Regions from separate parts of the Actinomadura graeca genome, predicted to be linked through region 1. Evidence: riboswitches for the same ligand, from Rfam matches in the RefSeq annotation. Region 1 holds a riboswitch; the other holds the start of a gene.
What was found. Region 1 has a riboswitch for ZMP and ZTP ahead of AGRA3207_RS03205 (serine hydroxymethyltransferase). Riboswitches for the same ligand answer to the same signal wherever they lie in the genome.
Positions count from the first base shown of each region.

Region 2: another riboswitch for ZMP and ZTP. It lies ahead of AGRA3207_RS15550 (bifunctional methylenetetrahydrofolate dehydrogenase/methenyltetrahydrofolate cyclohydrolase); the one in region 1 lies ahead of AGRA3207_RS03205 (serine hydroxymethyltransferase).

Region 1 covers NZ_CP059572.1:650,021-653,415, reverse strand. The annotation lists gene tpiA (triose-phosphate isomerase) at 1-700, shown strand, start outside; gene secG (preprotein translocase subunit SecG) at 870-1,112, shown strand; gene AGRA3207_RS03210 (RNA polymerase-binding protein RbpA) at 1,242-1,568, shown strand; ZMP/ZTP riboswitch at 1,690-1,777, shown strand; gene AGRA3207_RS03205 (serine hydroxymethyltransferase) at 1,833-3,104, shown strand; gene AGRA3207_RS03200 (class I SAM-dependent methyltransferase) at 3,105-3,395, opposite strand, start outside.
Region 2 covers NZ_CP059572.1:3,546,503-3,549,897, forward strand. The annotation lists gene AGRA3207_RS15540 (DUF3017 domain-containing protein) at 1-26, opposite strand, end outside; gene AGRA3207_RS15545 (FHA domain-containing protein) at 316-1,050, shown strand; gene AGRA3207_RS15550 (bifunctional methylenetetrahydrofolate dehydrogenase/methenyltetrahydrofolate cyclohydrolase) at 1,173-2,033, opposite strand; ZMP/ZTP riboswitch at 2,078-2,164, opposite strand; gene AGRA3207_RS15555 (GNAT family N-acetyltransferase) at 2,186-2,575, shown strand; gene AGRA3207_RS15560 (hypothetical protein) at 2,554-2,733, opposite strand; gene purH (bifunctional phosphoribosylaminoimidazolecarboxamide formyltransferase/IMP cyclohydrolase) at 3,210-3,395, opposite strand, start outside.

The DNA of each region.
Region 1 (3,395 bases):
GGCGTTCGCCCTCAAGGAGGCCGACTACGACGCCGTCGACGTGGTCGTGCTGCCGCCGTTCACCGCCCTCCGCTCCGTCCAGACGGTGATCGAGGCCGACCGCTACGCGATCCAGTACGGCGCGCAGGACGTCTCGCAGCACGCCTCGGGCGCCTACACCGGCGAGGTCGCCGCGTCGATGCTGGCCAAGCTCGGCTGCTCCTACGCCGTCGTCGGGCACTCCGAGCGCCGCCAGTACCACGCCGAGGACGACGCGCTCGTCAACGCCAAGGCCCGCGCCGCGCTCGCCGCCGACATCACCCCGATCCTGTGCGTGGGGGAGGGGCTCGACGTCCGCAAGGCCGGCGGGCAGGTCCCGCACGTGCTCGGCCAGGTCGACGGCGGGCTGGACAAGCTCACCGCCGAGCAGGTCCGCCGCACCGTGATCGCCTACGAGCCGGTCTGGGCGATCGGGACGGGCGAGGTCGCCACGCCGAAGGACGCCCAGGAGGTCTGTGGCGCCATCCGGACGCGAATCGCCGAGCTCTACGACGGCGGAGTGGCCGACCAGGCGCGTATCCTGTACGGCGGCTCGGTCAAGGGGAACAACATCGCCGGGATCATGGCGCAGTCCGATGTGGACGGCGCCTTGGTCGGTGGTGCCAGCCTCGACCCGGGTGAGTTCGTCAAGATCTGCCGGTACCGTGATCTTCCCGTCTGATCACAAACTGATCAATTCTGCGTGACATGGGAGTTCCTGCCGTACCAGGAGAGACTTCGACGTACCCTTCGTAGCTGACGGGTAAACCCGCCCGGCTCGACCCTCCGTCCTTGAACGACAGACAAGCCCCGCCCCGCGCGGGTCTGGCCAGAGAAGGCGCTGAAGAACTGTGATCATCGCAACCTCTATCGTGCTCATCGTCACGAGTCTGCTGATGGTGACCTTCGTCCTGATGCACAAGGGCAAGGGCGGCGGCCTGTCCGACATGTTCGGGGGCGGCATCTCGTCGTCGCTGGGCGGATCGTCGGTGGTGGAGCGCAACCTCGACCGGCTGACCGTCGGCACCGGTGTCATCTGGTTCGCCTCGATCATCGTTCTCGGGCTGCTGTTCAAGCACAAGGGCGTCGGCTGAGCCCCCTGTTCCATATGTACGAGCGCCGCGCCGCCCTCGGAGGTCACGGGCGGCATGGGCAAAATGAGCGAGGAGTAGTCCGTGGGTAGTGGCAACGCGATTCGGGGCAGCCGTGTCGGGGCCGGTCCGATGGGAGAGGCGGAGCGCGGCGACGCCGCCCCCCGCGTCTGGGTGACCTTCTACTGCGCCAACCGGCACGAGACCCGTCCCAGCTTCGCGACCGACGTCGCGGTCCCCGAGACGTGGGACTGCCCCCGCTGCGGGTTCCCCGCGGGCCAGGACTCGGAGAACCCGCCGGCGCCGCCGAAGACCGAGCCTTACAAGACGCACCTGGCGTATGTGAAGGAGCGCCGCAGCGACGAGGACGGCGAGGCCATCCTCGAAGAAGCGCTGGCCAAGCTCCGCCAGAAGCGCGCCGCCGTGAAGAAGGCCCTGGAGGCCGCGGGCCGCAGCTGACCGGCTCCGCACTCCACGCGCATGGCCCCCGCCGGGGGCCATGCGCTTGTCGTGTCAGGGGCCGTGCGCCGTGTCCCTCCCGGCGCGGACGCGGGCGTCCGGCGGGCCCGGATCGCTATGATGAGGCGAACGCGACTGGCGCAGTCAAGGTGGAGACAACCACCGGGAAGCGAAACCGAGTCCGCACACCGCGCGCCTGGGTGTACGGGTCCCCAATGCCGGGGCGCCCGAGGCGAGCCCGGCGCGAACAGCGCGGAGGCAGTCATGCACGACCCGGCCGTTCCCCACCTGAGGGACCAGGACCCCGAGATCGCCGGACTGGTCGAGGCGGAGGCCCGCAGGCAGTTCGAGAAGATCAGGCTCATCGCCTCGGAGAACTACGTCTCGCCCGCCGTGCTGGAGGCCACCGGCACGGTCCTGACCAACAAGTACTCCGAGGGCTACGCGGGCAAGCGCTACTACGAGGGCCAGCAGAACATCGACCCGATCGAGCTGCTGGCGGTCGAGCGCGCCAAGGGCCTGTTCGGCGCCGAGCACGCCAACGTCCAGCCGTACTCCGGCTCGCCCGCCAACCTCGCGGTGTACCTGGCGTTCCTGGAGCCGGGCGACCCGGTGATGGGGCTGTCGCTGCCGATGGGCGGCCACCTCACGCACGGCTGGTCGGTGTCGGTCACCGGCAAGTGGTTCCGGCCCGTGCGGTACGACGTGCGTCCCGACACCGGGCGGGTCGACATGGACCAGGTCCGCGACCTCGCGCTCAAGGAGCGGCCGAAGGTCATCTGGTGCGGCGGCACCGCCGTCCCGCGCACGATCGACTTCCCGGCCTTCGCCGAGATCGCCCGGGAGGCCGGGGCGGTGCTGGCCGCCGACGTCGCGCACATCGCCGGCCTGATCGCGGGCGGCGCCCACCCCTCCCCGGTGGGCCACGCCGAGGTGATCACCACCACGACGCACAAGACGCTGCGCGGCCCGCGCGGCGCGATGATCCTGTCGACGACGGAGCACGCCAAGGCGATCGACAAGGCGGTCTTCCCCGGCCTGCAGGGCGGCCCGCACGACCACACCACCGCCGCCATCGCGGTCGCGCTGAAGGAGGCCGCCCGGCCGGAGTTCGCGGGCTACGCGCGGCAGATCGTCGCCAACGCCGCGGCCCTGGCGGCGGAGCTGCTGGACCGCGGCTACGACCTGGTCTCCGGCGGCACCGACAACCACCTCATCCTCATCGACCTCACGAACAAGGGCGTCGCGGGCAAGCCCGCCGCGCAGGCCCTCGACCGGGCCGGGATCGAGCTGAACTACAACGCCGTCCCGTTCGACCCGCGCAAGCCGTTCGACCCGTCCGGGCTGAGGCTCGGCACCGCCGCGATCACCACCCGCGGGCTGGCCGAGGAGCACATGCCGCGCGTCGCCGCGTGGATCGACGAGGTCGTCCTGGCCACCGCCAAGCAGGACGACACGGTCGTGGAGCGGGTCGCCGGGGAGGTCCGCGAGATGCTCGCGGCCTACCCGATCCCCGGCTGGGCGCCCGCGCCCTGATCAGCCGGGGCGCAGGACGGTGATCATGCGCCACGCGTCGGGGTCGGTGAGCGGCACGGCGTCCGCCCCGGCCCCGAAGTCGCCGTACCGGCCCGCGACGGCGAGCCCGCCGGCGAGGCGGATCGCCGCGTCCAGCTCGGTGGCCGTCCAGAATCGGTAGGGGACGACGTCGTGGATCACCCTGCCGTCGTCGATCGCGACCGTGACGTGGTCGTCGGCGATCTGGGTGACCGGGTCGAGCCGGTCGGCGGGCTCGCCCCACCGGACGGTCGCCCGGACGCCGCCGCGCTC
Region 2 (3,395 bases), 2.9 Mb from region 1:
CTCCGCCGGTGCACCTCGGTGCTCATGGCCCCTCCGAATCGGAAACCGGCTTGGACGGCCGGTGGCACTTCACGGTAGTGCCATTCGGGTCGCGGCACGACATCATCCGCGCGCTTCCGGACGAGGCGCCGTCCGTCCGGGATTCCGGGCGCGGCCGGGGTCGGTGCCAGGCGAGGGAAACGGATGGGACACAGGAGGCGCCCGGGGGCCCGGATGCCTTGCGCCATCGGTCCTACTCGCCAGTAGGAGGGTGTGACGGTGACCGGCCCGGGTAACCCGTCGGACAGGGGTCGCTAACTAGCTGGGAGGACTGCCGTGGAGGGGCCGTTCATGCGGATCGAGGACAGCGGGCTGGTGGTGCCGCTGCGCCCCGACGTTACGACGGTCGGGAGAGGGAGAGGAGTCGACATCCGCCTCGATGATCCGAGCGTGTCGCGTTTGCACGCCGAGATCGTTCGACGCGGCCCGTATGTGTACGTCGTCGACATGGGCCTGTCCCGTAACGGAACCCGAGTCAACGGCAGGCCGATCGCCCGCCGTGTCCTGGAGGACGGAGACGTCGTGAGCTTCGGCACGGCGCGCTGCCGGATGGGGGGCATCCCCCGGGAGGAGGTGGATCCGGACGTCGAGCTGCGGCGGGCCGTCGCACCCGAGCTCACCCGCCGTGAGGTCGACGTGCTGACCGCGCTCTGCCGCCCCGCCCTCTCGGACGAGGCGTTCGTGGCACCGGCCACCGCCCGTGACATCGCGGGCGAACTGGTCGTCACCGAGGCCGCCGTCAAGCAGCACCTGCTGCGTCTGTACCAGAAATTCCGCATCCCGGAGGGCGCCAACCGCCGCACGCGGCTCGCGAACGAGGTCATCGCCATGGGCCTCGTCCGTCCGCTGCCGCCGGTGCACGTGCCCCAGCAGGGCCGCCCGATGGACGGGCGGACCACCGGGGTCCGGGGAGCCGAACCGCGCAGACCGGGCACCCCGGGGCACGCCCCGGGGCATGTCACCGGTCCCGGCCGTCCGGCGCACAGCGCCGCGGGACGCCGGGCCAGCTGATGTGGGCCTGCGGTCACCCTCTGGGCAGCGCAAGCCGGGGTGACCGCTGAGCGGGAAACACCGTTCCGGGCCGCCGCAGGGTGCAGCGGCGGCCCGGGAGGGCCGCCGCCGCATCCGGCGGATCAGCCGGCGTTCTTGAGCGAGTCCTCCGCCGCCTCCACCACGTTCGCCAGAAGCATCGCGCGGGTCATCGGGCCCACGCCCCCCGGATTCGGGGCCACCCATCCGGCGACGTCACGGACGTCGGCGGCCACGTCCCCGGCGAGCTTGCCGTCCACCCGGGACACGCCCACGTCCAGGACCACGGCGCCCGGCTTGACCATGTCCGCGGTGATCAGCCCGGGCACGCCCGCGGCCGCCACCACGATGTCGGCCTTCCGGGTGTGGGCCGCGAGGTCACGGGTCGCGGTGTGGCAGAGCGTCACGGTCGCGTTCTCGGTGCGGCGGGTCAGCAGCAGCCCGAGCGAGCGCCCCACCGTGATGCCGCGCCCGACCACGGTGACCTCCGCGCCCCGGATCGGGACGTCGAAGCGGCGCAGCAGCTCGATGATGCCCTTCGGCGTGCACGGCAGCGGCCCGGGCTGCATCAGCACGAGCCGCCCGAGGCTCATGGGGTGCAGGCCGTCCGCGTCCTTGGCGGGGTCGATGCGCTCCAGCACCCGCTGCTCGTCCAGCCCCCTGGGAAGCGGCAGCTGGACGATGTACCCGGTGCAGGCCGGGTCGGCGTTCAGCTCCGCGACGGCGCGCTCCACCTCGTCCTGCGTGGCGGTGGCGGGCAGGTCACGGCGGATGCTCTCGATACCGACCTCGGCGCAGTCGCGGTGCTTCATGTTGACGTAGGAGTGGCTGCCGGGGTCGTCGCCGACGAGGACCGTCCCGAGCCCCACGGACACGCCGCGGTCGCGCAGCGCCTGCACGCGACCCTTCAGGTTCGAGCGGATCTCGGCGGCGGTGGTCTTGCCGTCCAGAATCTGTGCCGTCATGCGTTCCTCCGCGCTGATCGCCGGGAACCGGGCCCGGCTCGGGGCCCGTCCACCCAGGCGCGCGGTGTCCGGACTGTACGTTCGCTCCCCGGTGGTGATCCACCTTGACCGCGCCAGTCGCTTAGAACGCCATGGTAACCGCCGAGTGCCCGGTGAAAATAACCGTTAAGCGGCCCTGCCGGGCACCCGCCATCGGCGACGGTGGAGGACATGCGGGCGGACATCGACGCCGCGCTCGCCGTCCGCGAACGGGGCGTCCGCTGCCGAGGGCGCGGATCGACGCCGCCACGGGCGAGGTCGCCGGGGGAGACGAGATCTCACCGTCCCACCGCGGCCTGCTGGGACGCGCGTTCGGCGACCTCGGCGCAATCCGCGTCGCCTGGCACACCCGCGTCCGCAACGAGCGATCCCGGACGGCACTGGAGCGGCTCGGCGCGTCGTACGAGGGCGTCCACCACCGGATTCACGCGGACGGCTCGATCCGCGACACCGCCACCCACGCGATGACCGACGGCGAGGATCAGTCCTCGTCCGGCCGCTGACGCCACGTGATGAGCCGGTCGGTGCCATGCCATCCGACATGGGCCGCGAGCATGGCCAGCAGCGCCGCGGCGGCCAGCCCGATCACCTGCCGGGACTCCAGCAGCAGGGCGTCCGTCCGGGCGATCGAGCCCACAAGGAAGGTCAGCACCAGGTCCATACGGCCTCCAACGGCACAGGCCGCGCAGGTCAAGAGAGGGGTAAGCAGGGGGTACGCGACCAGGGGAAGTCTAATTCACCCCCGCCCAAGACGCCGCCGACCGGCTGAGGCCATCCCACCCCCGTCCCAAGGACGCCGCCGAGCGGCTGTGCCTATTCCAACCCCGGCCCAAGGCGACGCCGAGGAGATTGCGCTCACCACCCACAACCGAAGGCGACGCCCAGCGGCAAGCCCTGCGACCTACATGAGCGAGCGAGCCGCCAGGCGAGCCAAGCGACACCCGAGAACCGACCTCAACCCCAGCAAGCAGGAACCCCAACCCCCAACAACCCGAAGGTTGCGATCGCGTCCGAAGGCAGGTGCGAGCGAAGCGAGAACCTGATCGCGCAGCGAGCCCTCCAGGGCGAGTCGAAGCGATGCAGCGATCGCCCGAGTTTCCGCCGAAGGAGGGCCGCCAGGCCCGACGCCAAGGAAACTCAATGAAAAAAGTGCCGGGTGCCCGTGAAGTAGAGGGTGGTCCCGGTCTTTTCGGCGGCTTCGATGACCTTGTCGTCGTTGACGGAGCCGCCGGGTTCGACGATCGCGCGGACGCCGGCGGCGGTCAGGACCTCCAGGCCGTCGGGGAAGGGGAAGAAGGCGTCGGAGGCACCGACGGCGGACGC